Regions from separate parts of the Solwaraspora sp. WMMD791 genome, predicted to be linked through region 1. Evidence: riboswitches for the same ligand, from Rfam matches in the RefSeq annotation. Region 1 holds a riboswitch; each other region holds the start of a gene.

Region 1 (9,915 bases):
TCGGCGAGGTCGATCAGCTCCGGTGCGGCGTTGCGCCCGGTGATCACCACATGCTGGCTGCCCGGCCGCTCCCGCAGCACCGACACCACCTCGGCGACGTCGATCCACCCCCAGGTCATCGGATAGGTGAACTCGTCCAGCACGTAGAACCGGTACGCCTCGGCGGCCAGGTCCCGACGGATCTGCGCCCAGCCCTCGGCGGCCTCGGCGGCGTGGTCGCGCTCCGCGCCGGGGCGCTGGATCCAGGACCAGCCCTCCCCCATCTTGTGCCAGGTCACCGGTGCCCCACGGCCCGACTCACCGAGGGTACGCAGGGCCGCCTCCTCGCCTACCTTCCACTTCGGAGACTTGACGAACTGGTAGACGACCACCGGCCAGCCGGCCGACCAGGCCCGCAGCGCCATGCCGAACGCCGCCGTCGACTTGCCCTTACCTGGCCCGGTGTGCACCGCAAGCACCGGCTGGCGACGCCGGGCCCGGGTGGTCAGCCCGTCGTCGGGGACATGTTCCGGTCTCCCCTGTGGCATCAGGCAGCCCTCCGCCGGTCGTGGACACCCGGACCCGTCGCCGACAACGCGGCCAGCGGCAGCCACTGTGCGGTGAAGCCGGCGGCGAGCCGGCGCGCCAGCCCGAGCCGCACCGGGCCGGCCTCGCAGTCGAGCACCACCATCGGGGTGCCGGCGAGCAACGGCGCCAGCGTCATCGGGTCCGGGCCGCTGGTCGCCCGCCCGTCGGTGACCAGCAGGACCAGCGGCCGGCGACGCGGATCCCGGCGGCGCTCGGCGGTGACGGTGGCCGCGGCGACGCGCAACCCGGCGGCGATCGGGGTACGCCCCCCGGTGCGCAGCTGCGCCAACCGGGTGACGGCGACCCCGTGGCTGCTGGTCGGCGGCAGGACCAGGTCGGCACCGGCGCCCCGGAAGGTGATCATCCCGACCCGGTCGCGCCGGTGGTACGCGTCGCGCAGCAACGACAGCACGGCGGTCTTGACCACGCTCATCCGGTGCCGTGCCGCCATCGAACCCGAGGCGTCGACCACGAACAGGATCAGGTTCGCCTCCGTGCCGACGAAGCGGGCCTGACGCAGGTCGGCGGAGACGATCCGCCGGCCACCACGCGACGCGGTGGCGCGTACCGTCGCCGGCAGATGCACGGCCGATACCCGCCCGGTCGGTGCCGTGGCGCCCACCACCCTGCCCCGGTCCGCGTGGGCGGCCGACCGCCGGCCGGGCGTGCCGCCATCGCCGAGTCCGGGCAGCCGCAGCGTCCGGGGCCGGTACGCCGGACCGGCCGCCGCCGGCGCCGGACCGGCCTCCGCCGAACCGTCCGGGCCGGTAGCCGAACCACCGGCGCTGTCGTCGTCGCGGCGGGCACCCTCCTGACCGTCGCGGCGCTGACCGTCACGGCCGTCACCGCGGCCGTCGCCCGCCTGCGGTGGAGGTCCGTCCGCGCTGGTCGGCGGCCTACCGTCCGGCGGTGCGGGAGGTCCCGGGGGCGGTGCGGGGTCCGGGTCGTCGTCGGGACACTCGTCACGCAACACCTCGTCGAGACGCTGTGCGTCGGCACCGGGCGGATCCAGCGGATCCCGTCGCCGCCGGTGCGGCAGGGCCAGCCGGGCGGCGTCGGCGACCTCCGCGGCCGTGACCGCCGGCAGGCCACGCCAGGCGGCCAGGGCCACGGCGGCACGGGCCATCACGATGTCCGCCCGCAGCCCGTCCACCTGGTACGCGAGGCAGATCCGGGCGATCCGGTCGATCTCGGCGTCCGGTAGGGTCACCGCCGGCAGGGCGGCCCGTGCCGCGCGTACCCGTCGTGCGAGTTGATCGTCGGCGGACCGCCAGTGGGCCGCGAAGGCCGCCGGGTCGGCCTCGTAGGCCAGCCGGCGGCGGACCACCTCGGCCCGGTCGGCCACCTCGGTCGGCGCGGTCACCGACACGACCAGGCCGAAGCGGTCCAGCAGCTGCGGACGCGGCTCCCCCTCCTCCGGGTTCATCGTGCCGACCAGCAGGAACCGGGCGGCGTGGCTGACCGACACCCCGTCGCGTTCGACGTGTGCGCGGCCCATCGCCGCCGCGTCCAGCAGCAGGTCGACCAGGTGGTCCGGCAGCAGGTTGACCTCGTCGACATAGAGCAGGCCACGGTGGGCGGCGGCGAGCAGTCCCGGCTCGTACGCCTTCACCCCGGCGCTGAGCACCCGCTGGATGTCCAAGGTCCCGACCACCCGGTCCTCGGTGGCCCCGACCGGCAACTCGACCAGGGCCGCCGGCCCGCCCCGGGCGGTGATCGGCGCGGTGTGCGGGCCGTCCGGGCAGGTCGGGTCGACGGCGATCGGATCGCAGCCGAACCGGCAGCCGGCGACCCGGTCGACCGGCGGCAGCAGGCCGGCCAGGGCCCGGACCATCGTCGACTTCGCGGTGCCCTTCTCGCCACGGATCAGCACCCCGCCGATACCGGGGTGCGCCGCCGCCAGCAGCAGGGCCTGCCGCAACTCGGGCAGGCCCACGATGGCGGTGAACGGGTACGCCGTCATACCGGGCACCAACTGGTGCGCATGGTGAATCCCTTCCGCGGGTGTCCACGCCCGCGTGCCGGTGGACCAGGGAGCGGCCGGAGTCTCCTGGCTGCCGGATCGACACCACGTCCCGAGCCTTCCCGCCGTCGTGGCAGTGGCTGTCTCATGGGGACGTGACTCCCCGGTCACAGTGGCGGGACCGCCCCGGATTCGCACCGGGTTCCTCCGCGTACCGCTCGTGCCGGCCATGCTCCCCTACCGCGAGCGCCACCGTCAATGTGGCGCCGCTCCCTGCGCTGGTCGTGGCGGTGGGCATTGTCCGGCCGGGCGAACCGGCGGTACGCTGCGCGAGCCACGGTGTTCGGGAAGCCGGTGTGATTCCGGCGTGGTCCTCGCCACTGTGACCGGGGAGTGTCCGTTCCACCACGCCACTGGGCCGACGACAACGGCTTGGGAAGGCGGGACGGCCGCGACGATCCGGGAGCCAGGAGACCGGCCGTGGCACGCACCGCATCGCCACGAGGCATGGACGAGAGGATCACCTGGCATGACTGCACCTTCTGTCGGCGGCGAGGTCACCACCCCCGCCATCCGCGTACCGCTGGCCGGCTGGCTGCTGGCCGCCGTCGCGGCGGTCGTCATCTACCTGGTCGCGCAGGACAACGGACTGGTGCTGGCCGGCGCCGCCGAGTTCGTGCACGAGTTCACCCACGACGGCCGGCACGCCCTCGGCGTCCCGTGCCACTGAGCGGGGGTCGGCTCCGATGAGCGGCTACCCGTTCGGCACCGTACTGCGTCGTGGTCTGCTCGCCGGGCTCGCCGCCGGGGTGGCCGCAGCGGCGGCGGCCCTGCTGATCGTCGAACCCCGGATCGAATCGGCGCTGGTCGTCGAGGAGGGCCGGGCCACGCCGGGCGGCGGCGGACACGGCCACGAGGAGGAACTGGTCAGCCGTGGCGTGCAGATCCTCGGTGGACTGGTCGCGACCGTCGCGGTCGCGGTCTGCCTGGCCGTGATCGTCGCCGTGGTCTTCGGGGCCACCCGGCACCTGCTGCCCGGCCGCGACGACTTCCGCCGGGTCGGACTGCTGGCCGGGCTCGGCTTCGTCGTGGTGGCGTTGCTGCCGGCCATCCGTTTCCCGGCGAACCCGCCCGGCGTCGGTGACCCCGACACCGTCAACCAACGCACCGGCCAGTACCTATCGTTCATCGTCGCGGCGGCGGCGGTCACCTGGCTGGCCCTGCTGGTGCACCGGCGGCTGGCCGCCTGGTCACGGCCGACGCCGTACCGGGCCGTGGCCGCGACCGTCGTCGCCGTCGTCGGCTACACGCTGCTGCTGACGCTCTGGCCGGCGACCGCTGTCGAGGTGCCGGGAGACGTACCGGCGGCGCTGCTGTGGGAGTTCCGTCTGGCGTCGCTGGCGCAGCTCGCCACGATGTGGACGGTCCTCGGGGTGGTGTTCGGGCTGCTGCTCACCCCGGCCCGGGCCGACCACCGGCGGCCGATCACCGCCGACGTCGCGTGACGGAGGGCGCCGACGCCGCGCGTACACCACTGGGGCAGTCGGCCCGGATGACGGTCTGCCGGGGGTGCTGCTGCGGCACCCGGCGCAAGCACCCCGACGTCGACCACGACCGCCAGCTCGACGTTCTACGGACGGCCGGACCAGTACAGGTGTCGGACTGCCTCAACGCCTGCGAACGGTCCAACGTGGTCGTGGTACGGCCGGCACCCCTGGGCCGCCTGCTCGGGGCCCGGCCGGTCTGGCTCGGCGGGGTGCTCGAGGACGCGACGTCGTCCGCCGTCGCGCGGTGGGTCACCGCCGGCGGACCGGGGCTGGCCGCGCCACCCGACCAACTCACCGGGCTGCGCTTCGCCGCACCCCGGTGGGGGAAGCCCACACCACCGTCCTGACGACGACGCACCGATGGCAGCCGGCCACAGTGCCGGCGGCCGACCGCCGTCTGGCACCGGCAAGCTCCACCGCGAACTGGTTGCATGATTGTGCAACCGCCCGGGATTGCGGACTTCCCGACGACGGCACGGCTGTGGGCCGGGACACCGCGCGGTGTCCCGGCCCGACGGACGGCGGACAGTCAGCCCTGTTCGCTGCCCGCGTCGACACCGGTGCCCGGGCCGGCGTCAGTGTCCGGGCCGGCGTCGGCCTTGCCGTAGTAGGCGGCCCGCATGAGCTGCTGCATGTCGTCGAGCATCGGCATCCGAGGGTTGGCCGGCGCGCACTGGTCCTCGTACGCGTTGACCGCCTGCTGCGGCAGGCTCGCCAGGAACGACGCCTCGTCGACCCCGACGGCCTGGAACGACGGCTCGATGCCGACGGCGTCGCGCAACCGTTCGACGGCGGCCGCGTACGACTCCACGCCTTCGGCGGGGGTGGCCGCCGGCCGGCCGAGCATCCGGGCGATCTCCTGGAACCGTTCCGGAGCCCGGTAGTTCTCGTACTTCGGCCAACCGGACAGCTTGCCAGGTCGCGCCCCGTTGTACCGGATCACGTGCGGCATCAGGATCGCGTTGGTCCGACCGTGGGCGATGTGGAACGTCGCGCCGAGGGTGTGCGACATGGCGTGCACGATGCCGAGGAAGGCGTTGCCGAACGCCATCCCGGCGATCGTCCCGGCGTTGTGCATCTTCTCCCGGGCCTCGGGGTCGGCGGCGCCGTGCCGCACCGCCCGCTCCAGGTGGGCGAAGATCAGCCGGATCGCCTGCAGGGCGAGCCCGTCGGTGTAGTCGTTGGCGTACACCGACACGAACGACTCGGTGGCGTGGGTCAGCGCGTCGAAGCCGCTGTCGGCGGTGACCACCGGTGGCAGGTCGGCGGCGAGCACCGGGTCGATGATCGCCACGTTCGGGGTGAGCGCGTAGTCGGCCAGCGGGTACTTCTTGCCGGTCACCGTGTCGGTGATCACCGCGAACGGGGTGACCTCGGCCCCGGTCCCCGACGTCGTCGGGATGCAGACCAGCTTGGCCAACTCGCCCGGCGCCGGGAAGGTGAACGCTCGCTTGCGGATGTCGAAGAACTTCTCCCGCATGTCGGCGAAGACCACCCCGGGGTGCTCGTAGCGCAACCACATCACCTTGGCCGCGTCCATCACCGAACCGCCGCCGAGGGCGATGATGGTGTCCGGGCGGAAGTGACGCATCTGCTCGGCACCAGCGTCGACGGTACGGATGCTCGGCTCCGGTTCGACGGTGTCGATGATCTGCAGCGCCACCCGCTGCGCCCGGCCCTGCAGCACGGTCAGCACCCGGTCGACGAACCCGAGCCGGGTCATCGTCGCGTCGGTGACCACGGTGACCCGGTGCACGTCCGGCATGTCGGCCAGGTACCGGATCGCGTGCGGCTCGAAGTAGATCTTCGGCGGCACCTTGAACCACTGCAGGTTGTTGGTCCGCCGGGCCACCCGTTTGATGTTGAGCAGGTTCACCGCGGTCACGTTGTTCGACACCGAGTTGCGCCCGTAACTACCGCAGCCCAACGTCAGCGACGGAGCGATCGCGTTGTACATGTCACCGATCGCGCCCTGCGAGGCCGGCGCGTTCCAGATGATCCGTACCGCCTTGACCCTGCGGCCGAACTCCTCGGCGAGAGCGGCGTCACTGGTGTGGATGACAGCGCTGTGGCCGAGGCCGTGGAACTCGACCATCTGCTCGGCGTACCGGATGCCGGTGGCGTGCCCGTCGGCGCGCAGCACCGCCAGCACCGGGCAGAGCTTCTCCCGGGTCAGCGGCTCGGCCGGGCCGACCTCGTCGACCTCGACCAGGATTATCGACGTGTCGGCGGGCACGGTGAAGCCGGCCTGCGCGGCGATCCAGACCGGTGACTGCCCGACGACGGCGGGGTTGAGCGCGGCCCCGGCGCAGCCCGCCGATCCGGCGGCGACCCCGAACAGCAACTCCTCCAGCTGGCGCTTCTGCTGTGGAGTCGCACGGTGGGCATGCAGCGTGGCGAACTCGGCCATCGCCGGTTCGTAGATTTCGTCGTCGATGATGACCGCCTGCTCGGAGGCGCAGACCATGCCGTTGTCGAACGCCTTGGACAGCACCACGTCGTTGACGGCCCGGGCCAGCTTCGCCGTCCGCTCCAGGTACGCCGGGACGTTGCCGGCACCGACGCCCAGAGCAGGCTTGCCGGCCGAGTACGCCGCGCGGACCATGCCGTTGCCGCCGGTGGCCAGGATCAGCGCCACCCCGTCGTGGCGCATCAACGCACCGGTGGCCTCGACCGACGGGTGCTCGATCCACTGGATGCAGTGGGCCGGCGCACCAGCGGCGATCGCCGCGTCGCGGACCACCCGGGCCGCTTCGGCGCTGCACCGCTGGGCGGCCGGGTGGAACGCGAAGATGATCGGGTTACGGGTCTTCAGCGCCAGCAAGGCCTTGAAGATGGTCGTCGACGTCGGGTTCGTGACCGGGGTGACCCCGCAGATCACGCCGACGGGTTCGGCGATCTCGACGATGCCGCTGATGTCGTCGCGACCGACCACACCGACGGTCTTCAACGTCGCCATGCTGTGGGTGACGTGTTCGCAGGCGAAGATGTTCTTCACCGCTTTGTCTTCGAAGACGCCGCGGCCGGTTTCCTGCACCGCCATCCGGGCCAGGTCGCTGTGTCGACCGAGCGCGGCGACCGATGCCTTTCCGACGATCGTGTCGATCCGCTCCTGATCGAACTCTGCGTAGTCGTCGAGCGCCTTGGACGCCGCCGCCACGAGGGCGTCGATCGCGATCTGCGTCTCGGTCGACACGGCCGGCTTCGTGGACATCTGGACGCCTGCGGTCATTTCCGATCACCTCGTTCGGTCAGCACCGGCGGCACCTTGCCGCCGGTGCTCACCCTCATCGTCACTCCGGACGGTGATCGCGCGCTGCCGCCGTACGTCCCCGATCGCCGGGACCTAGGTCACCGGGTCCACCCGCACCCCGGTGACCGGTCGAGGTGGTCAGCTGCCGGACCGTGCCGCTGCGAGCTCCCGCGCCCGGGCCGGCCAGTTCGGCAGGCTCGCGGTGGCCCGCACGCCAGCGGCGCGCACCGCCGCGCGCAGGGTCGCCTCGTCGGTCGCGCCCAGCTCGTCGTACGTGCGGATGCCGGCGGACTGCAGGGCGGCGGCCATCTTCGGCCCGATGCCCTCGATTCGCCGGAAGTCGTCGGCGGGTCCGGAATCCACGGTCACCGGGGCCGCAGCCGGCTCCGGCTCGACGACCGGCTCGACGACCGGCTCGGCAACGGCAACCGGCTCGGCAACCACCGGCTCGGCAACCACCGGCTCGGCAACCACCGGCTCGGCGGTAGCAGCGACCGGCTCAGGTTCCACGACCGTCGGCTCAGGCTCCACGACGGCGACCGGCTCAGGCGCGGCTGCCACCGGCTGCGGCTCGACGGCTGGTGCAGACTCGGCAACCACCGGCTCCGCCACCGCTGGCGCGGTCTCGATCGGCGCGGTCTCGACACGTCGTGGCGACGGCACCGTGGCAGCGGGCGGCACTGCCGGTTCCGCCGTGGACGCCGAGTCGACGGTGGCCGTCGCGGCGGGGGTGGTCTCCGTGGCCGGCTCCGGAGCAGGGTCGGCAGCGGTTGCCGTCGCCGCCGTGGTGTCGGCAGGCGCCGTGGTGTCGGCCGTCGAGTTCCCGGGCCGGACGGGCGGCTCGGCGGTGCTGGCGGCTGCGGACCGGCGGCTCATCACGAGCCAACCGGCGACCGCGCCGAGCAGCACGACGACCAGCAGAATCAGTACGTTTCCGAGGGACCAGTCCACGGCAACCTCCAGCAGCAAAAAGTCAGAATTGCGAAAGGGTCTCGTTGTGGCCTTGCCGCTGTCAAACTACGGGCAGCGGCAGAACGTGACGAGGGCAGGGATGCTTCGCTACTCTTCGCCGACTGTCGAGGAACGGTGCGTACCGCCGAAGAACGGCGCACGAACGCCGGCCGGTCGCACCGCCGACGAATCAGCCGGGGCCAGACCGACCCGGCCGGTGACGGCCCGTACCAGATGCGCCCGGTCCCATCCGCGTGCCGCGCGCACCGGTGCCAGTGTGGTGCCCGCCGCCAGTGCCACCACCAGGTCGCCCGCCGCCTCGGTCAGCCACGGGGGGACGCCGAGGCCGTCGGCCAGGTCGACACCGTGGACGGCCAACTCGACGACCCGGGTGGCCTGGAAATCGGTCAGGGTCATCGGATCACCGTGCCGGGTGACGACCATCCGGTCCATCGGCGCGGCCGCGACCTGCGCGGCGGCGCTCGCTGTCCGGGCCGCGAGCTCGTCGACCGCGTCGTCGACCGTCAGGGCCGCCGCCCACCGCTGCGCGTCGACGACCCGGGCCCCGTCCACGTCGGGACGGAACCGGGCGTCCGCCACGTAGTAACCGATCGCGTCCACCAGGCCGCCGGAGTCGGCGGCGGGCTCGCCGCCAGCAAGCATCTCCACGGTACGGGACAAGGCGATCACCGTATGTCCCAGTAGTTCCTTCACCGTCCAGGGCGTACACCGGGTCGGTCGGTCGAAATGTGCCGCCGGGACCGTCCGTAGCGCCTCGACCATCGCCCGGCTCTCCGCCGCGTAGGCCGCCGCCACCTCGTGGGCCCGCCAGATCCGCTGCACCACCCGGAAACGTTCGGCCACCACCATGGTCCGGTCGTCGACGGTGAAGGTGTCGTCACCCAGTGCCGCACGCATCGGCGCAGACTGCCAGAAGTCGACGTGCGCCCGACGCCAGGCGGCCACGTCGGCGAACCCTTCGCCCTCGTCCATGGCGTGCGCCAGGTCCACCTCGGCCAGCGGGACCACCCGTACCTCGGTGGTCTCCAGCACCGCGCACGGCCGGCCCGCCGAATCCACCAGGACGGACCGGTCCCCGGGCACCGGCAGCGGCTCGTCGTCGTGCTCGTACTCGCGCAGCAGCCCGGAGGTGGTGGTCTTCGCACCGGTGAGGATCGCCGCGACCAGTCGGTCCCGCAGCGGTCCGGGAAACGCGAACTGCGCGGGTGGCAGATCGTCGTGCCGACGCGGTACGTCCCGACCGGCACCACGCTCCGCCTCGATCGCCACACTCGCAGTCTACTGACAGCAGGTGTCACCCGAGCCTGCCCCGGGTGGGACACCGGCGCTCCCCGGGGGGTCCCGCAATTGACGTGACGGCACGCGCCTGGTGGGCCACGATGTCCCCGTGACGACGACCGGATCGCGCGCGGTGACGCTGCACCCGATGACCCAGGCTGAGTACGACGTGCGCATTCCCGCCCTGATCGCCGGCTATGCCGGCAGCCTGCTGCGGTCCGGGCGGGCCACGACCGCGACGGCGCTGGCCGAGTCGCGCCGGCAGCACGCCGAACTGCTGCCCGACGGGCTGGCCACCGAACGGATGATCTTCCTGGTGGCCCGGCCGGCGGATG
Region 2 (9,915 bases), 550 kb from region 1:
CGCGGATGGCCTCCATCAGCTCGATCCAGGGGGTTTCGCCGCGCTCCTGGTACGGCAGGCTCAGGTTGATCACCTTGTTCACCCGGTCCGGATGCAGCAGGGTCAGCCCCCAGACGACCATCGCACCCCAGTCGTGACCGACGAAGGTGGCATCGTCGTACCCGTAGTGATCGAGAAGTGCGACGAGGTCGCCCGACAGGTGGGCGATGTCGTAGTCGGTCACCTCGGTCGGGCGCGACGAATTGCCGTAGCCGCGCTGGTTCGGGACGATGACGTGGTAGCCCGCCGCTGCCAGGGCCGGCATCTGATGGCGCCAGGAGTAGGCATGCTCCGGCCAGCCGTGACAGAGCACGATCGGCTTTCCGGCGTTGCGCCGGCCGGCTTCGAAGACTTCGAGCTTGACGCCGTTGACGGGGACAAGACTGGGTTCGGGGAAGTTCATGCCGCCATCTTGCGCACCGAAACCGGTCACCTCATGACCGGTTTATCTGACAATCTTGGGCGCATGCGCACCGACCGGCTGGTGGCCGTACTCCTGCTGTTGCAGCAGCGCGAGCAGGTCACGGCGGCGGAGGTCGCCCGGGAGTTGGAGGTCTCCGAACGCACCGCCCGCCGCGACCTCGACGCCCTGGCCATGGCCGGGGTGCCCGTGTACGCCACGCAGGGCCGAGGCGGTGGCTGGCGCCTCGTGGGCGGGGCCCGTACCGACCTGTCCGGGTTGACCGCGAGCGAGGCCCGCGCGCTGTTCCTGGTCGCCGGCCCGGCCTCGGCCACGACCCCGGCCGTGCGATCAGCGCTGCGCAAACTCGTCCGCGCCCTGCCGGAGCCCTTCCGGGCGCAGGCCGAGGCGGCGGCGTCGTCGATCGCCGTCGACCCGCGACGATGGGGGGCGAGCCGGGTCGACCGCCCACCGCCTCGCTTCCTCGACGAACTCCAGGACGCGGTGATCCGGGGCGTCCAGGTGCGGCTCGGCTACGTCGACAGCACCGGCACCGTGACCGAGCGGACCGTCCACCCGCTGGGCGTCGTCGCCAAGCGCCCGTGGTGGTACCTCGTCGCCACCACCGGGGCCGGCCGGCGGACCTTCCGGATCGACCGGGTGTCGTCCGTCGACCCGACCGACGATCCGGTGCACCGGCCGGCGGACTTCGACCTCGCCGGGAGCTGGCGGGAGATCGCCGACGAGGTCGACCGCCGGCGGATGCCCGTCGAGATCCGGGCGGTCTGCGCACCCGACGGGATCGGCACGCTCCGGATGGCGCTCGGCGACCGGCTCGAGGTGGGCGGCCCCACGGCCGACGGCCGCATCGAGGTCGTGATCCGGGGCTACAGCGAGTCCTCGCTCGCCGGCGAGCTCGCCTGGCAGGTCGAATGGCTGGAGGTTACCGGCCCCGCCGGTGTGCGGGACCAGTTGGCCGCGATCGGCACCGCACTCGTCGAGCGATACGGCGGAACCGCTCGAAGTCCGAGGCTGCCCCGCCTGATAGGCGGAAGATAGGTTCCCTGTATGCCTTCCCCTGTTTCCTGATGACAGCGGCGCCGAGGGTCGGACGTCGGAAGGGAAGGAACCTCCAATGACGGTCAACAAGGTAGTAGTCGCCGCTGTCGCGGCCATGCTCGCGCTCACCGCCGTCGTGACCGGGCCGGAGGCCGGGAAGACCACCGCCGGCCCGCCCGCTCTGGCCGCCCCGCTCACGTCGGGTGACACGCCGTGGGACTGACCGGCTCCGTGAGCTGTCGTCGCAGGTCGTTCACCCGCTCCAGCCACCGCTGCGCGCCGATCTCGGCGAACGCCTCCTCGGCGTCCACCAACCGCCGCCGCACAGTCGGCTGATCGCCGTGCCGCAGCGCCAGCTCCGCCAGCATCAGAATCGCCCGCCCTTCGACCAGACGATTTCCGGTACGACGGGTCTGTCCGAGCACTTCGGTGAGTGCGTCCCGGGCCTGATCGAGCTGCCCGCGCTGGATTCGTACCGCGCCGATCCCCAGCCAGGCGTAGACCTTGCCAACCGGATCGTCGGTCGTCGTGGTGGTCTCCAGCACCTCGGTGAACTGCGCCTCCGCCTGCTCGTACTCGCCCCGGGCGAGATAGAACTGACCCAGCCGGTGCCGTGCCTGGGCCGCGACCCGACGGGCCCCGACATCGGTGCAGATCGTCAGGGCAGCGCGTAGCAGCCGCTCGCACTCCTCGGGTTCCGCGCGGTCGGTGCGCAGCTGGGCGAGGTTGATGAGCACATGCGCCTCGGCCACCCGGTCACCAGCGGTACGCAGGTCCGGCAGGGCGCGCAGATACCGCGACTCGGCGCGGTCCTCCCGTCCACGCAGGCGGTCGATCGAGGCCAGGCTCCGCAGGGCCAACCCCCGGCCGCGTTGATCGTCGGTGCCCTCGAACCAGGTCAATGCCCGTGACAGGTCGCTCTCGGCGTCCTGGAGCCGTTGCTCGATCAGCGCCAGACCAGCGCGCGAGCAGCGCACCGCCGCCTCCCCGTACCCGTCGCCGTGCCGGATGGTGGTCTCCAGCGCGACTTCATGCGTGTGGAGCCAGTCTTCGCGGTGCAGTTTCGCCTCGAACAACGTCACTGCGGCGACGGCGAGATTCCAGCAGAGATCACTGATCCGTAGATCGGCGGCGATCCGGACGCTGGCGACCAGGCCGGCATGCTCCGACGCGAGCCATTCGATCGGGTCGGCGAGTAGCGACTCCACCAGGTGTTGCGGAAGCTCCCATAGATCCACCGCGGAGTACAGGACGGTGTAGTCACCGCCGTACTCCCGGCGGTGGGCGGCCCGGGCCAGGAACAGCAGGCACCGCAGATACCGCTCCATCGCGGCTGCTCGCTCCGCAGCCGGTACGTGCGAGTTGAGCAACTCCCGGGCGAAGACCCGTACCAGATCGTGGAGTCGGTACCGGGCGTGCACTCCGGCGTCGGCGGACCTCGACCAGCCGGCATCGAGTCCGCGCTCCGGCTGCGCCGAGACCCACGGTTGCGCGTCGTTCGGCGCGGTCACCGGCGCCGGCGAGCTGCGCTCGGCCACGGCGAGGTCCTGCACTCTCATCGCAATCGCCCTCTCGAATCGGGTCGGTCCGCTGGTGTGACCAAGAGTCCGACCCGGGGCGTATCGATGACCTGTCCGCTGTCTATCCGCCGGTGCCGCAGGCGTTGCCCGGGCGCCGGGAGCCGTTCGCACCGCGGCGACTCCCGACGCCGCCCATGGTCAGCCTTCCCGGACGAAGTCGAGCAGGGCGGCGGTGAGCTCCGCCGGCGCGTCCTCCTGTAGCAGGTGACCGGCCTGCGGGATCAGTCGCAGGGACGCCGTCGGGAACCGCCGTGCCAACTGGCGGCCCTCGGCCGCGGGAATCCACCGGTCCTCGGTTCCCCAGCAGACGAGTACCGGGATGGCGACCTCGCCGAAGCGGTGCTCGATCTCGGCGGTGTGTGCCTGGTCGGCCTGTGCGATCTGGCGGTAGAAGCCGGCTTGGCCGGTGTCTCCGAGCCAGGGCCGCACGAGCTGTTCCAGCGTGTCCGGTAGTAGCCCGCCTGCGGTGGCCGAGCTGACGTACTCCCGTACGAGCGCCCGGTGCAGGGCGGACGGCAGCGCGCTGAACACCTCGGCGTGTCGCTGGACGAGCCGGAAGAACGGCGAGCCCCAACCGCCGAGAGCGACCGCGTCCACCAGGGCGAGCCGTCGGTACCGTGCGCCGTGCAGCAGCATCGCCCGTAACGCGGTGGCTCCGCCGAAGTCATGGGCGACCACCGTCGGTTCGGTCAGTTCCCAGTGAGCCAGCAACGCGGCGAAGGTGCGGCCCTGGGAGGCGAGCGAGACATCCTGGCCCGGGGCCATCTCCGACGAGCCGTAGCCGGGCATGTCCCATACGTAGACCTGGTGGCGTGGGGTCAGTGCCCGGACGACGTGCCGCCAGACGTAGGAGGAGAAGGGAGTGCCGTGCAACAGTACGACAGGCGGTGCCGCCGCATCACCGAACCGGTCCCACCGGACCTGTCCGGCGTCGCTTTCGTACGCTTGGGTTAGCTTCCAGTGCTCCATAGTGCGCTGACCCTACCCGCTGAGCGGACGAATGGGACGAAGCGCCGTCAGGTGGGACAGGGCCGTGCCGGCCGAGAGGCGGGAGGGCTCCAGGAGGGGGCCGGCCAGGTACGGTGGTCGATGGTCGCAAGCGGGTGTCGGCACGGGCGGCAGCGGTTGCCCAAGACGGCGGACCGGGGAGGGAGTGGGCGTGGAGCGGCGCAGAGCCCTGGTGGTCCGGGGCGGGTGGGAAGGACACCGGCCGGTCGAGGCGACGGAGCTGTTCATCCCGTTCCTGGAACGCAGCGGATACGCGGTACGGGTGGAGGAGTCGACGGAGATCTACGCCGACGCCGCCGAACTGGCCGCCACCGACCTCGTCGTGCAATGCGTGACGATGTCACAGATCACCACGGAGCAGGTGGCGGGTCTGGCCGCGGCGATCGTGGCCGGGACCGGTTTCACCGGCTGGCACGGCGGCATCGTCGACTCGTTCCGTGCCTGTTCGGACTACCTGCACCTGGTGGGCGGCCAGTTCGCCACCCACCCCGGCATCCAGCCGTGTGACCGCAGCGGCGGCGAGAAGGACAACTTCCTGCCACACTCGATCACGATCACCGACCTGGGCCGGGACCATCCGATCACCGCCGGGATCGAGGACTTCGACCTGGTCACCGAGCAGTACTGGGTGCTGCACGACGATCTGATCGAGGTGCTGGCCACCACCACCCACCCGACGCGGACGTGGCATCCGTGGCACCGTCCGGTCACCTCGCCGGCGATCTGGACCCGCAACTGGGGTGCCGGGCGGATCGTCGTGACGACTCCCGGACACAGCCTCGACGTGCTGGAGCACCCGGGTGTGCGTACCGTCATCGAAAGGGGGATGGTGTGGGCGACCCGCACGGCATCGGCGTCGTAGGTCTCGGGGTCATCTCCCGCGCGTACCTGGACACGCTCGCCGACCATCCAGCCGTGCGCGTCGTCGCGGTGGCCGACCTGGACGCGGCCCGGGCCGTCGCCGCCGCCGCCAGGATCCCGGGCGCCGAGGCGGTGAGCGTCGAGCGACTGCTGCACCACCCCGACGTGGCGACGGTGCTCAACCTGACGATCCCGGCGGCACACGAAGAGATCTCGGGCGCGGCGATCACCGCCGGCCGCAACGTCTACGTCGAGAAGCCGCTCACCGTCACGTTCCCACAGGGCCGGTCGATCATCGACCGGGCCGCGTCGGCCGGCGTCCACGTCGGGTGCGCGCCGGACACCGTCCTGGGCACCGGTACGCAGACCGCCCGCGCGGCGATCGACGGTGGACTGATCGGGCGCCCGCTCTCCGCGTCGGCCGTCATGGTCACCCCGGGGCACGAGCGCTGGCACCCCGAACCCGACTTCTACTACGCCCCGGGCGGCGGTCCGCTGATGGACATGGGGCCGTACTACATCTCGGCGCTGATCCACCTGCTCGGTCCGGTCCGGGCGGTGATCGGGGCGGCCAGCCGGCTGCGCGACGCCCGGGTCATCGGTTCGGGACCTCGCCTCGGGCAGCGGATTCCGGTCGAGGTGCCCACCCACGTGACCGGTGTGCTGGAACACGTGGGTGGTGCCCTGACCACCCTCACGACCAGCTTCGACGGTGTCGCGACGACGGCCGCGCCGATCGAGGTGCACGGGGAGGACGGCACCCTCGCCGTACCCGATCCGAACACCTTCGACGGCGAGGTCCGCCACCTCGCGCTCGACGGCCCCGGCTGGCGCGCCCTCGCACCACGGGCCGGTTACGTCGCCGCCGCCCGGGGGATCGGGCTGATCGACCTGATCCGGGCTGACCAGACGTGTCCGCCACGGGCCAGCGGCGAGCTCGCGCTGCACGTACTCGACATCATGACCGCGCTGCTCCGGTCGGCTGCCGAGGGCCGGCGGATCGAGTTGACGACGGCGGTCGACCGTCCGATGCCTGTCCCGTTCACCCCGGCCGAGGACTGGCTGTCAGCCCCGTCGTCCGGGCACTGAGGACGCTGGCGCCGCTGGTGGTGCGGGGCAGGTGGTCAACCGGGGACCGCCGGTGTCGGTTCTGCGGGTGTCGAGGGGTCGGTTCTGAGCTGAGGGTGTCGAGGGCGACGCCCGGCCCGTACGATGGCGGGCGGTGCTGGTTCGTTCCATCCCGCAGGCCGGGGTGGGGCGTCGTAAGAGGGAACCCGGTGCGAGTCCGGGACTGCCCCGCAGCGGTGAGTGGGAACGACCGCCGTCAACGAAGCACTGGACCGCAAGGTCCGGGAAGCGACGGCCAGTAGGCGACCGACGTGTCACGCCCGCGAGTCCGAAGACCTGCCAGCGCTGCGTACACCGCCCGGTGTGCGCCGCCGGCGGCCTCTCGGGAGGGTCTGGGCGGAAGTCGGTGCCGTGCCGCGACCTGCCTTCCTCCCCTCCCGTGTCCGTCGGGCACTTCGAGGGAAGGACCCATTGGTGACCACCGCATTCGGCCAGAGCACTGTGCTCGGCTATCCGCGCATCGGCGCGAATCGCGAGTTGAAGAGGGCTGTCGAGGCGTACTGGGCCGGCGGCATCGACGCCGCGTCGTTGGAGGAGATCGCTGCTGGGCTGCGGGCCGAGGTCTGGCGGACGTTGGCCGACGCCCGACTCGGCGCGATCCCGTCGAACACGTTCTCCTACTACGACCACATGCTCGACACCGCTGTCGCCGTCGGCGCGGTCCCCGCCCGGTTCGCCCGGCTCGGGCTCGGTGAGTTGGACACCTACTTCGCGATGGCACGCGGGGTCGACGCCGAGCCGGCGTTGGAGCTGACGAAGTGGTTCGACACGAACTATCACTACCTGGTGCCGGAGATCGACCCGGGCCTCGCCTTCCGGGCGAACCCGGCCAAGGCACTGGGCGAGTACGCCGAAGCCCGTCGACTGGGCATCACCACCCGGCCTGTGCTGGTCGGGCCGGCCACGTTCCTGCTGTTGGCCAAGGGGGACGATCCGTTCGCCCGCCTGGACGAGCTGGTCGAGGTGTACGCCGAGATCCTCGCCGCGCTGGCGGCGGCGGGCGCGGCCTGGGTGCAGCTGGACGAACCGGCGTACGTGGCCGACCGCACCGCGGCCGAGGTCGACGCGCTGCGCCGCGTCTACGACCGGCTCGGGGCTGCCACCCATCGGCCGAGGATCTTCGTGGCCACCTACTTCGGGGAACTCGGCGACGCCCTGCCCGCCCTGCTGGACACCCCGGTGGAGGCTGTCGGGCTGGACCTGGTGGCCGGGCCGGGCAACCTCGACCGGCTCGCCGCCGCCGGTCCGCTGCGCGGCCGGACGGTCGTGGCCGGTCTGGTGGACGGGCGGAACGTCTGGCGTACGGACCTGCGTGCCGCCTACGCCGTGGGGGCGGCCGTCGCCGGGCTTGCCGATCACGTCGCTGTCGCCAGCTCCTGCTCCCTGCTGCACGTCCCGGTGGATCTCTCGGTCGAGGTCGGACTCGACCCGGAGCTGTCCACCCGGCTGGCGTTCGCTCGGCAGAAGGTCGACGAGGTGGTCCTGCTCGGCAGGGCGGTGCGCGACGGCGTCGCCACCCTGCCCGCGCCGCTGCCGGAGGCTCCGGGCGGGTGGCGGCACGACGACGTACGTGCCCGGCTGGCCGCTCTCGGCCCCGCCGACCGTCGACGTGGCGACTACTCGGATCGGGCTGCCGCGCAGCAGCGGCGGCTGGGCCTGCCGGAGTTGCCGACCACCACGATCGGTTCGTTCCCGCAGACCGACGAGTTGCGTAGGGCCCGCGCCGCACACCGTGCCGGCCGCCTCGACGACGCCGGCTATGCCCAGCGGATGCGCGCCGAGATCGCACATGTCGTCGGGCTGCAGGAGCAGCTGGGTCTGGACGTGCTGGTGCACGGCGAACCCGAACGCAACGACATGGTGCAGTACTTCGGCGAACAGTTGACCGGCTTCGCCGCCACGGAGCACGGCTGGGTCCAGTCGTACGGCTCCCGGTGTGTCCGCCCGCCGATCATCTACGGCGACGTGGTCCGCAGAGCGCCGATGACTGTCGACTGGTCCACCTACGCCCAGTCGCTCACCAGCAGGCCGGTCAAGGGGATGCTGACCGGTCCGGTGACGATCCTGGCCTGGTCGTTCGTCCGTACCGACCAGCCGTTGGCGGAGACCGCCGACCAGGTCGCGCTGGCCCTTCGCGACGAGTGCCAGGATCTGGAGGCCGCCGGGATCCGGGTGATCCAGGTCGACGAGCCGGCGCTGCGGGAGACCTTGCCGCCGCGTCGGGCCGACCAGCAGGCGTACCTGGACTGGGCGGTCGGGGCGTTCCGGCTGGCCACCAGCGGCGTCGCCGACGATACCCAGATCCACACCCATCTGTGCTACTCCGAGTTCGGCGAGGTGATCACCGCGATCGACGCCCTCGACGCGGACGTGACCAGCATCGAGGCGTCCCGGTCGAAGATGGAGGTCCTCGACGACCTTGCCGCGATCGGTTACCGGCGCGGTGTCGGACCGGGGGTGTGGGACATCCACTCGCCCCGGGTGCCGGCCCTCGGTGAGGTCGTCGAGGCGCTGCGTCGGGCGGGCGCGGCGGTGCCGGCCGGGCGGTTGTGGGTCAACCCGGACTGCGGTCTGAAGACCCGCGGCTACGCCGAGGTCGAGGCGTCGCTGCGGCATCTGGTCGCCGCCGCTGGCCAGCTGCGCGGGAACTGACGAGATCGGTGCCTGGGCGGACACCGCACAGGTGTCCGCCCAGGCCAGTGACCTCGGCGCACCGCACGGGCGCTAGTTGCAGACATGCTGCAATAGCAAGAGATCGGCATCGACAGGGGAGGGTTCGATGAACACTTCGGCTCGTTCGGCGGACGGCATCACCGATGGCGACCTCGTCACCCGATATCGTCGCGGTAGCGTTCCTACTTCCACCCCTTGACACCCGGTCGGAGCCAGCAAACGCGAAGCGAGGCCACCAAATGGATAGTGGATTCGTCGAGGCGATCCTGTTTACCGTGCAGGTCGTCGGCAACGTACTCGCCGCCTACTCTCTGGTCGTCGTTGGCATCAAGGGACGGGTTCCGTCGAGCCGGCCAATCTGGAGAGCCGCAGCGACCATGTCACGTCCAGCGTTCGCGGCGTACTTCGGTGGACCCGGCCTCTCGGTCAGTGTCCTGACGAACGACAGGTTGGATGCCTCTTGACCAACCAGTGCTGGTGTCCGAGGGGCAGCACAACCAAGACCCAACCAGGTCCGACGCCGCCGACGTCGATCCAGTTGATCTGGCGGCTGATCACGGCGGCGTTTCGGTCTCGACACCTTCACGGTGCCCATCGGCAGCTATCGCGAGCTGTTCGCCCTCGTGGCGGTCCGCCCGCGGATGTATCTGATGCGCGACGACCTCCCCACCTCGGTCGCCTACGTCGAGGGCTGCGATCAGGGCAACGCCCGCTCGCTGCTGGGCGGCTTCCGCGAGTGGCTCGTCACCCAGGCCGGCCGTGGCGACAACCTCGTGTGGTGGGCGCTTGTTTTCGAACTCGCTCTGCCGGAGTTGGCCGTCGACCCCGGGAACCTCACGCCCGAGAACGACATGGTGGCCAAGCAGACCCTGTTCCGGCTGCTGGACGAGTTTCCCTAATTGCGCGTTGAGTACGACGTCCTGTCTCGCATTCACGTACGCACCAGCAGTGGCGCGGCCGCGCGGACCGAGAACGGGCCACGGCCTCCCGGTAACCCGCCCGCCCGGTGGCACCTGCGGTGTGTAGCCCGGCCTTGTCCGGATCCGTGCCAGTTGTCATTATGGCGGGAGTTCGGGAGAAAGGAACTTCATGGGGCGGCCGACCATCTTGGGCCCGGAGGACCAGGAGGACATCGTCCGTGCGTTCCGGGAGGAGTCGGGACGAGTC
Region 3 (9,915 bases), 590 kb from region 1:
GTCGGATGACCGACCTGGACCCACCGGCCGCGCGGACCGCTCAGAACTCCTCGTCGAAGCTCACCGCCCCGCTCACCCCCACCTGGTACGCGGAGACCCGGCGCTCGAAGAAGTTCGACAACTCCTGCACGTCCTGCAGCTCCATGAACGCGAACGGGTTGGTCGATCCGTAGAGCGGGGCGATGCCCAGTTGGGCGAGCCGGCGGTCGGCGACGTGCTGCAGGTACTGGCGCATGTCGGCCAGCGACAGCCCGGGCACGCCCCGGCCGAGCAGGTCCTCGGCGAACTGGGCCTCGGCGTCGACTGCTTCGGCGAGCATCTGGCGGACCTGTTCGGCCATTTCGTCGTCGAACAGGTCCGGCTCCTCCCGCCGGACCGTGTCGACCACGTCGAAGGCGAACGCCATGTGCATCGACTCGTCGCGGAACACCCAGTTGGTGCCGGAGGCGAGGCCGTGCAGCAGCCCCCGGGACCGCAGGAAGTACACGTAGGCGAAGGCCCCGTAGAAGAACAGCCCTTCGATGCAGGCGGCGAAGCAGATCAGGTTGAGCAGGAAGGCCCGACGGTCGTCGCGGGTCCGCAGCTCGCGCAGCCCGAAGAGGGAGTCGATCCAGCGGAAGCAGAAGTCGGCCTTGCGCTTGATCGACGGAATGTTGTCGATCGCGGCGAACGCGGCGGACCGCTCCTGCTCGTCCGGGACGTAGGTGTCCAGCAGGTTCAGGTAGAACTGGACGTGCACCGCCTCCTCGAACAGTTGCCGGGACAGGTAGAGCCGCCCCTCCGGGCTGTTGACGTGCTGGTACAGGTTGAGCACCAGGTTGTTGGCGACGATCGTGTCCCCGGTGGCGAAGAAGGCGACCAGTCGGCTGACCAGGTGCCGTTCGGCCGGGCTGAGCCGGTCCAGGTCGGCCAGGTCGGAGTGCAGGTCCACCTCCTCCACCGTCCAGGTGTTGCGGATGGCGTCGCGGTAGCGGTCGAAGAAGTGCGGGTAGCGCATCGGCCGCAGGGTCAGGTTCATCCCCGGGTCGAGCAGCATCGGGTTCGGTGTCATCGTGGTCTCCAACGGGTGGACGCGGGGCGTCACTGGCAGGCGTCGCAGGACTCGGGGTTCTCCAGGGAGCAGGCCACCGCCTCGGCGTCGACCGGCGCGACGGAGACCGTGGCCTGCTGGATCCGGGTCGCCGGGCGCGACCGCAGGTAGTAGGTGGTCTTGAGGCCGGACTGCCAGGCGTACCGGTACATCGAGGACAGCTTCCCGATCGTCGGTGCGGCCATGAACAGGTTCAACGACTGGCTCTGGTCGATGTACGGCGCACGGGCGGCGGCCAGGTCGATCAGCGCCCGCTGCGGCAGCTCCCAGGCGGTACGGAACAGCCGCCGTACCTCGGCCGGGATGGCGCTGATCTGCTGGACCGACCCCTCGGCCCGGGTGATCTGCTCACGGACCGCCGCCGTCCACAGCCCGGCCGCCTTCAGCCGCCCCACCAGGGCGGTGTTGACCTGCAGGAACTCCCCGGACAGGGTTTCGCGTTTGAACAGGTTGGACACCTGCGGCTCGATACATTCGTAGCAGCCGGCGATCGAGGCGATGGTCGCCGTCGGGGCGATGGCCACCAGCAGCGAGTTGCGCAGCCCGTGCTCGGCGACCTGTCGGCGCAGCGCCGCCCAGCGCTCGGTCTGGGTCGGCTCGGCGCCCCACAGGTCCGGGTGCAGTTGCCCGCGCGCCGCCCGGGTCTGCGGGTACGCCGGGTGCGGCCCGTACTGTTGCGCCAACCCGGCGGAGGTCTCCAGCGCGGTCAGGTAGATCTCCTCGGCGATCCGGGTGGACAGCTCCCGGGCGGGTGCCGAGTCGAACGGCAGGCCGAGGGCGAAGAACACGTCCTGCAGCCCCATCATGCCCAGGCCGATCGGGCGCCAGCGCGGGTTGGACGCCGCGGCCTGCGTACTCGGGTAGTAGTTGATGTCGATGACCCGGTCGAGGAAGACGACGGCGGTGCGGACCGTGTCGCGCAGCCGCGCCCAGTCCACGTCGGCGGCCGTGGCCCCGGCCGCGGTCGAGGTCGCAGCTGCGGTCAGGTGGGCACCGAGGTTGATCGAGCCCAGGTTGCACACGGCGGTCTCGGCGTCCGAGGAGACCTCGACGATCTCGGTGCACAGGTTGGACAGGTGCACCACGTTGCCCGGTTCCCCGGTCTGGTTGCACAGCAGGTTGGACCGGTCCTTGAAGGTCATCCAGCCGTTGCCGGTCTGCGCCAGGGTGCGCATCATCCGCCCGTACAGGTCGCGGGCGGGAACCTGGCGCACGGCGAGCCCGGCGGCCTCGGCGGCCCGGTACGCGGTGTCGAACTCGGCGCCGTACAGGTCGGGCAGGTGCGGTACGTCGGCCGGGTTGAACAGCGACCACGTCGCGTCGGCGTCGACCCGGCGCATGAACTCGTCGCAGATCCAGTTGGCCAGGTTGAGGTTGTGGGTGCGGCGGGCGTCTTCGCCGGTGTTGTCCCGCAGCTCCAGGAACTCCTCGATGTCGGCGTGCCAGGGCTCCAGGTAGACGCAGGCCGCGCCCTTGCGCCGGCCGCCCTGATTGACGGCGGCGACCGAGGCGTCCAGGGTGCGCAGCCACGGCACGATCCCGTTGGACAGCCCGTTGGTGCCCCGGATCAGCGCACCCCGTGAGCGCACCCGGGACCAGGAGATGCCGATCCCGCCGGCGTACTTGGACAGCTTCGCCACCTGGGCGTACCGGTCGTAGATCGAGTCGAGTTCGTCGCGGGGGGAGTCGACCAGGAAGCACGACGACATCTGGGTGTGCCGGGTGCCGGAGTTGAACAACGTCGGCGAGCTGGGCAGGTACGCCAGCGACGACATCAGTCGGTAGAAGTCGACCGCCTCGGCCGGGGTGTCGGACAGTCCGCAGGCCACCCGCAGCAGCCAGTACTGCGGGGTCTCCACCACCTGTCGGTTGGTGGGATGGCGCAGCAGGTACCGGTCGGAGACGGTCCGCAGCCCGAAGTACTCGAACCGGTCGTCGGCGGTCGGGTCGACGGCGGCGTCCAGGACGGCGGCGTGCGTGGCGACGAAGCGGGCGGTCCGGTCGCCGATCAGCCCGTGGCGGTGGCCGAGCCGGATGGCCTGACTGAACGAGTCGATGCCCTGCTGACGGACCTGCGCGGTGACCGAGGCGGCCAGTAGCCGGGCGGCCAGCCGGGAGTACTGCGGGTCCGCACCGATCAGGTCGGCGGCGGTGCGGATCAGCAGTTGCGTCACCTCGGCCGTGGTGACTCCGTCGTAGAGGCCGCTGACGGCCCGGTCGGCGACCCGGCGCGGGTCGACGTCGGTGAGCCCGTCGGCGTGGCGCCGTACCGCGGCGTGCAGCCGGTCGGGGTCGACCGGGGTGGCGTGGCCGTCCTGGTCGCGGACCCGGACCGGGCCGGGTGTGCCCGCCGACGGGGTCGCCGTGGGGTAGGTGATGGTCACCTGTGCTGCCTCCTGGCTCTGCTCGTGGCAGGCCGGCGGGCAGCACGGACGTCTGGGCGCACGCGGTGGTCACCCGACGCGCGCGGCGCAGCCGTCGACCGTCCCGCGCGGCCTCGGACCACCGGGTACGCACACGGCGTACCCGGCACAACGGGCAGGTCTTCGGACTCGTGGGCGTGACCGGGTCGAGGCGACTCGGTCTCCTACTGGCCGTCGCTTCCCAGGCGCGGTACGCGCCCAGTGCGTGATGACGGCGGTCGTTCCCACTCACCGCTGCGGGGCAGTCCCGGATTCCCACCGGGTTCCCTGTTGCCTCGGCCGGGCTGGCTGCCCGGCCGAACCAGTTGCGTCAGGGACTATATCTGGTGTGCCGTCCCGACCGACACACCAGATGTCGTTGTCGGCGTGTCGTTGCTCTCATTACGAAGCGGGTTGTCGGCGATCTGTTCCCGATATATCGTGGATGCATCAACGAATATCGGAGGCAGATGTGAGACACCACCACCACGACACAGCGGGCGGGTCGCCCGGTTGGCGGCGGGCCGGCGGGCGACGCGGCTTCGGACCGTTCGGCCCCGGCTTCGGCTTCGGCCCCGGCGGTCCCGGCTTCGGGCCGGGTGGCCCGGGTTCCGGCCCCGGCGGCTGGGGCAGGGGTGGTCGCGGCGGCCGGGGACGCCGCCGGCCGAACGTGCGGGCCGCCGTCCTGGCCCTGCTCGTCGAGGGCCCGATGCACGGCTACGAGATGATCCAGGAGCTCGACTCCCGCACCGGCGGGGTCTGGCGGCCCAGCCCCGGCTCGATCTACCCCACCCTGCAACTACTGGAGGACGAGGGCCTGATCGTCGGCACCGCCGAAGGCTCCGGCGGTGGGCGCAAGCGCTACGCGCTCACCGACGCCGCCCGCCCCGAGGCCGAGCAGGCCGCGCAGGCCGCGCCCTGGACCGAGCTGGCGCCGGAGACCGTCGACAGCTGGCATGACGTGCGCGAATCGGGTATGCAGACGATGCACGCGCTGCGGCACGTGATGCTCAACGGCACCGCGGAGCAGCGGGAGCGGGCGGTCCAGGTGCTCGACGAGACCCGACGCAAGCTCTACGCCATCCTGGCCGACTCCGAGTAGTCGGCGGGTCGCCGCAGGTTGCGGCGGGACCCGGTCGGCCGGTCCGGCCAGAAACTCCCGGCTCCGCTGTCGACGCGGCGCCCCGCCGATCGTCGTCATGACGTACGGCAACGCCACTACCAGCGAGGAGCCCGACGTGAAGTACATGCTGCTGTTCGTCAGCCCACCGACCGACGACCCGAACCACATCGAGCCGCAGTGCACGGTCGAGGACTGGATCGCCTACGACAAGCAGATGAAGGACGCCGGCATCTGGGTCAGCGGCAACGCCCTGGCGGACCTGACCACCTGCACCTCGGTCAAGGTCGAGGCGGACGGTCAGCGGATCGTCACCGACGGTCCGTTCGCCGAGAGCCGCGAGGTGCTCGGCGGCTACGACATCATCGACGTACCGGACCTGGACGTCGCGCTGGACTGGGCGGCCCGCTCGCCCGGTGCCCGGGACGGGGGGTCGGTGCAGGTGCGTCCGGTCGCCGACTTCGGGATGTGACCGGCCGGATGACCGGTGCCGAGTCGGCCGACGACCCCGCCGGGCCGGGGCGGGGCACCGATCCGGAAACGGTACGGACCTCGGTGGCGGCCGTGTTCCGCGAGGAGCACGGCCGGCTGCTCGCCACCCTGGTGCGCCGCTTCGGTGACCTGCACCTGGCCGAGGAGGTGGCAGCCGAGGCCGTCGAGGCGGCTCTGACGCACTGGCCGGTCTCCGGCGTGCCGACCCGCCCCGGGGCGTGGCTGCTGACCACCGCGCGGCGTCGCGCGGTGGACCGGATCCGCCGCGACCGGACGCTGGCGCTGCGGCTGGCGGTACTGCAGGCCGAGGCGGACCGGGCCGACCCGGCACCGGCCGCCGATGTCGATCCCGACCTGCCCGACGACCGGCTCGCGCTCTTCTTCACCTGCGCCCACCCCGCGTTGCCCGCGCCGGACCGGGTGGCGCTGACCCTGCGCCACCTCGGCGGGCTGACCACCGCCGAGGTGGCCCGGGCCTTCCTCGTGCCGGAGGCGACGATGGCCCAGCGGATCGTCCGGGCGAAACGCAAGATCCGGGACGCGCGGATTCCGTTCCGGGTGCCCGGTGTCGACGAGTTGCCGCAGCGGCTCCCCGGCGTCCTGCAGGCGGTGTACTCGATCTTCACCGAGGGCTACGCGGCGAGCTCCGGTCCGCACCTGCAGCGCCTCGACCTGGCTGAGGAGGCCGTCCGGCTGGCCCGCATCCTGCACCGGTTGCTCCCGACCCAACGGGAGACCGCCGGCCTGCTCGGTCTGCTGCTGCTGGTCCACGCCCGCCGGCATACCCGGACCGGACCGGACGGGGCACTGGTGCTCCTCGACGAGCAGGACCGGCGGCGGTGGGACCGACCGATGATCGCCGAAGGTCGTGCGTTGGCCCGTGCGGCGTTGACCGGCGGCCCGCCCGGACCGTACGGGCTGCAGGCCGCGATCGCCGCGCTGCACGACGAGGCCGCCGACGTCGCCGGGACCGACTGGCCGCAGATCGTCGCCCTGTACGACGTACTGGCGCGGATCGCGCCCTCGCCGGTGGTCGACCTGAACCGGGCGGTGGCGGTGGCCATGCGCGACGGCCCGGCCGCCGGGCTGGCCATCCTCGACGAGCTGGCCGCCGATCCGCGGCTGCGGTCGCACCACCCGTTCCCGGCGGCTCGGGCCGAGCTGCTGCAGCGCCTCGGCCGGTACGCCGACGCGGCCGACGCCTACCGGCAGGCGCTGGAGCTGGCCGGCACCGAGCCGGACCGGGAGCACCTGCGACGCCGCCTCGCCGCAGCGCAGGCGGCGAGCCACCCCGGCTGAGCGAACGGGCGGCGGCGTCAGTGGGCACCCACCGCACGCGGGTCCGGGCCGGCGTCGGTGCCCGGAAGGTGACAGGCGGCCAGGTGACCGGCACCGCGTACGGTCAGCTCCGGATCGTCGACGGCACACCGGTCGAACGCCGCCGGGCAGCGGGTCCGGAACCGGCAGCCGCTCGGCGGATCGGCGGGGGAGGGGACCGCACCGCGCAGGATGATCCGCTGTCGGGTCCGCTCGACCGCCGGATCCGGCACCGGCACCGCCGACAACAGCGCCCGGGTGTACGGGTGGGCCGCCCGGGTGAACAGGGTGGCCCGGTCGGCGATCTCCACGATCCGACCAAGGTACATCACCGCGATCCGGTCGCTGAGGTGCCCGACGGCCGCCAGGTCGTGGGCGATGAACAGGTACGCCAGGCCGAGCGAGTCGCGCAGGTCCTCCAGCAGGTTGATGATCTGCGCCTGGATCGACACGTCGAGGGCGGCGATCGGCTCGTCGGCGACGATCAGGTCCGGCTCGCCGGCCAGCGCCCGGGCGATCCCGATCCGTTGCCGCTGCCCGCCGGAGAACTCGTGCGGGTGCCGGTGGGCGTGGTCCGGGTCCAGCCCGACCAGTTCCAGCAGCTCGCCGACCCGGTGCCGGCGGGCCGCCGTACCCTTGTGCAGGCCGTGCACGTCCAACGGCTCGGCGATGATCGCGCCGACCGACATCCGTGGGTCGAGTGAGGCGTACGGATCCTGGAAGATCATCGTCAGGCGGCGGCGCATCGCCCGCATCCGGCGCAGACTCAGCGCGGTCAGGTCGACCTCGCCCATCGTGACCGTGCCGGCGGTGGGCTCGACCAGCCGCAGCACCGCCAGCCCGGTGGTGCTCTTGCCGCAGCCGGACTCGCCGACCAGCCCGAGCGTCTCACCGGCGCCGACCTGGAAGCTCACCCCGTCCACCGCCCGTACCGGCCCGGCGGGGCGACCCGGCCGGCCCTGGCCGCGCTGCGGGAAGTGCACCCGCAGGTCGGTGACCCGCAGCAGCGGTGCGCGGTCAGCCATCCCGGCCCGCCGGGACGTCGTAGAAGCAGGCCACCCGGTGCCCGCCGGCGGCGACGGTCCGCAGCGGCGGTACCTCGGTGGCCGCCCGGTCGTCGTACCGGTAGCCGCAGCGCGGATGGAACGGACAGCCCGCCGGCAGCGCCGTCGGGTCGGGCGGCTGGCCGGGGATCGTCGCCAACCGGCGGGGCCGGGCGACGCCGACGCGCGGCACCGCCGCGAGCAACCCGATGGTGTACGGGTGCCGGGGCGCGGCGTACAGGTCGTCGACCCCCGCCTCCTCCAGGATCCGGCCGGCGTACATCACCGCGACCCGGTCGGCGATGCCGGCCACCACCCCGAGATCGTGGGTGATCCACACGACCGCCAGGCCGAGCCGCTGCTGCAGGCCGGCGACGACGTCGAGGATCTGCGCCTGGGTGGTGACGTCCAGCGCGGTGGTCGCCTCGTCGGCGAGCAACACCCGGGGCTCACAGGCCAACGCCATGGCGATCATGACCCGCTGGCGCATGCCGCCGGAGAAGTGGTGCGGGTAGTCGTCCAGCCGCCGCCGGGCGTCCGGCAGCCCGACCTGGTCGAGCAGGTCGGCGGCCCGGTCCCGGGCGGCGGCGCCGCTGGCCAGGCCGTGCAGCACGATCGGTTCGACGAGCTGCGCCCCGATGGTCCTGACCGGGTTGAGCGACGTCATCGGGTCCTGGAAGACCATCGCGATCCGGTTGCCCCGCACCCGGCGCAACTGACGTTCGCCGAGTGCCAGCAGGTCGGTGCCGCCCAGCAGCACCTGGCCGCTGACCCGGGCCGGTTCGTCGAGCAGCCCCATCACCGCCAGCGCGGCGACGGTCTTGCCGGAGCCGGATTCCCCGACGATGGCCAGGGTCTCACCGGCACGCACGTCGTAGCTGACCCCGTTGACCACCCGGGCGACGCCGCGCCGGGTGCCGATGCGCACCGTCAGGTCACGTACCGACAGCACCGGACCGTCGGTCGCCGGGGCGTCGCCCGCCGGCCCGCCGCTCATCCGGCCCGCCCCCTCGACTCGACGACCGACCGCTGCCGGGGGTCGAGCACATCCCGGAGTCCGTCGCCGACCAGGTTGAACGCCAGGACGGTGCCGAGGATCGCCAGGCCGGGGAAGATCCCCATCCAGGGTGCCTGACCGACGAACTCGCGGCCTTCGGCGAGCATCCGGCCCCAGGCCGGGTCGGGGCGCTGCACCCCGAGGCCGAGGAACGACAGCGCCGCCTCGGCCAGGATGGCGAACGCCAGGCTGAGCGAGGTCTGCACGATCACCGGCGCGGCGATGTTCGGCACCACGTGTCGGACGAGGATCCGCAGGTCACCGGCACCGACCGCGCGGGCGGCCAGCACGTACAGCTGGGTGGTGGCAACCATCGTCGCGGCCCGCACGATCCGGGCGAAGATCGGGGTGTAGACGATGCCGATGGCGATCATCGCGTTGGTGATGCCGGGTCCGAGGATCGCCAGGACGGCGATGGCCAGCAGGATCGCCGGGAACGCGAACAGCACGTCCATGCTGCGCATCAGCACCGCGTCGGCCGCGCCGGCGTAGTAGCCGGCGATCAGACCGATGATGAGCCCGGCGGCCAGCGAGATGCCGACCGCGACCAGCCCCACCTGCAGCGACACCCGGGCACCGACCAGCACCCGGCTGAGTACGTCGCGGCCCAGGTTGTCGGTGCCGAACGGGTGCTGCGGCGACGGTGCCGCCAACCGGCCGGGCACGTCGACGGCGTTGGGGTCGTACGGTGCCAGCCACGGCCCGGCCACGGCGACCACCGTCAGCACCGTCAGCACCAGCAACCCGGCCAGGGCCAGCGGGTTGCCCAGCAGTAGACCGACCAGTCGGCGGGTCACCGGTGCCGCACCCGTGGGTCGAGGTAGCCGTAGAGCAGGTCCACCAGGAAGTTGACGAGTAGGAACATCAGCGCGATGGTCAGTACCGCGCCCTGCAGCAGGCTGTAGTCCCGCCGCACCACCGCGTCGTAGGCCAGTCTGCCCAGCCCGGGCCACTCGAAGATCACCTCGACGATGACGACTCCGCCGAGCAGGAAACCGAGCTGCAGGCCGACGGCGGTGACGATCGGGATCCAGGCGTTGGGCAGCACGTGCCGGCGTACCGTCTGCCAGCGGGAGAGCCCCTTGGCCCGGGCGGTACGCGCGTAGTCCTGGTGCAGCGCCTCCAGCACCGCCGAGCGGACGAACCGGGTCAGCACCGATCCGGAGATCAGCCCGACGGTCAGCGCCGGCAGCACCAGGTGCCGCAGCGCCCGCACCGGATCGTCCACCGGGGACACGTAACCCGAGGCCGGCAGCCAGCCCAGCACCAGCGCGAAGAGCAGGATGTACATGATCCCGCTCCAGAAGTCCGGCACCGAGACCCAGAGCTGACTGACCGCGGTGGCGATCCGGTCGACCAACGACCCGGAGCGCACCGCCGAGACGATCCCCAGC

What was found. Region 1 has a riboswitch for cobalamin ahead of O7623_RS05510 (VWA domain-containing protein). Riboswitches for the same ligand answer to the same signal wherever they lie in the genome.
Region 2: another riboswitch for cobalamin. It lies ahead of metE (5-methyltetrahydropteroyltriglutamate--homocysteine S-methyltransferase); the one in region 1 lies ahead of O7623_RS05510 (VWA domain-containing protein).
Region 3: another riboswitch for cobalamin. It lies ahead of O7623_RS08185 (ribonucleoside-diphosphate reductase subunit alpha); the one in region 1 lies ahead of O7623_RS05510 (VWA domain-containing protein).

The regions. Positions count from the first base shown of each region.
Region 1 covers NZ_CP120737.1:1,293,702-1,303,616, forward strand. The annotation lists gene cobO (cob(I)yrinic acid a,c-diamide adenosyltransferase) at 1-527, opposite strand, end outside; gene O7623_RS05510 (VWA domain-containing protein) at 527-2,530, opposite strand; cobalamin riboswitch at 2,611-2,738, opposite strand; cobalamin riboswitch at 2,851-3,028, shown strand; gene O7623_RS05515 (CbtB-domain containing protein) at 3,060-3,260, shown strand; gene O7623_RS05520 (CbtA family protein) at 3,277-4,035, shown strand; gene O7623_RS05525 (hypothetical protein) at 4,083-4,424, shown strand; gene adhE (bifunctional acetaldehyde-CoA/alcohol dehydrogenase) at 4,607-7,309, opposite strand; gene O7623_RS05535 (helix-hairpin-helix domain-containing protein) at 7,469-8,281, opposite strand; gene O7623_RS05540 (maleylpyruvate isomerase family mycothiol-dependent enzyme) at 8,390-9,127, opposite strand; partial or broken gene O7623_RS05545 (ASCH domain-containing protein) at 9,113-9,565, opposite strand; gene O7623_RS05550 (GNAT family N-acetyltransferase) at 9,729-9,915, shown strand, end outside.
Region 2 covers NZ_CP120737.1:747,446-757,360, forward strand. The annotation lists gene O7623_RS03195 (alpha/beta hydrolase) at 1-442, opposite strand, end outside; gene O7623_RS03200 (WYL domain-containing protein) at 506-1,498, shown strand; gene O7623_RS03205 (hypothetical protein) at 1,575-1,721, shown strand; gene O7623_RS03210 (tetratricopeptide repeat protein) at 1,693-3,057, opposite strand; gene O7623_RS03215 (alpha/beta fold hydrolase) at 3,217-4,047, opposite strand; gene O7623_RS03220 (ThuA domain-containing protein) at 4,238-4,948, shown strand; gene O7623_RS03225 (Gfo/Idh/MocA family oxidoreductase) at 4,918-6,036, shown strand; cobalamin riboswitch at 6,157-6,374, shown strand; gene metE (5-methyltetrahydropteroyltriglutamate--homocysteine S-methyltransferase) at 6,490-8,727, shown strand; gene O7623_RS03235 (hypothetical protein) at 9,336-9,647, shown strand; gene O7623_RS03240 (RNA polymerase sigma factor) at 9,838-9,915, shown strand, end outside.
Region 3 covers NZ_CP120737.1:1,880,913-1,890,827, reverse strand. The annotation lists gene O7623_RS08195 (MFS transporter) at 1-9, shown strand, start outside; gene O7623_RS08190 (ribonucleotide-diphosphate reductase subunit beta) at 41-1,051, opposite strand; gene O7623_RS08185 (ribonucleoside-diphosphate reductase subunit alpha) at 1,081-3,474, opposite strand; cobalamin riboswitch at 3,610-3,834, opposite strand; gene O7623_RS08180 (PadR family transcriptional regulator) at 3,965-4,594, shown strand; gene O7623_RS08175 (YciI family protein) at 4,692-5,084, shown strand; gene O7623_RS08170 (DUF6596 domain-containing protein) at 5,093-6,403, shown strand; gene O7623_RS08165 (oligopeptide/dipeptide ABC transporter ATP-binding protein) at 6,421-7,446, opposite strand; gene O7623_RS08160 (ABC transporter ATP-binding protein) at 7,439-8,461, opposite strand; gene O7623_RS08155 (ABC transporter permease) at 8,458-9,318, opposite strand; gene O7623_RS08150 (ABC transporter permease) at 9,315-9,915, opposite strand, start outside.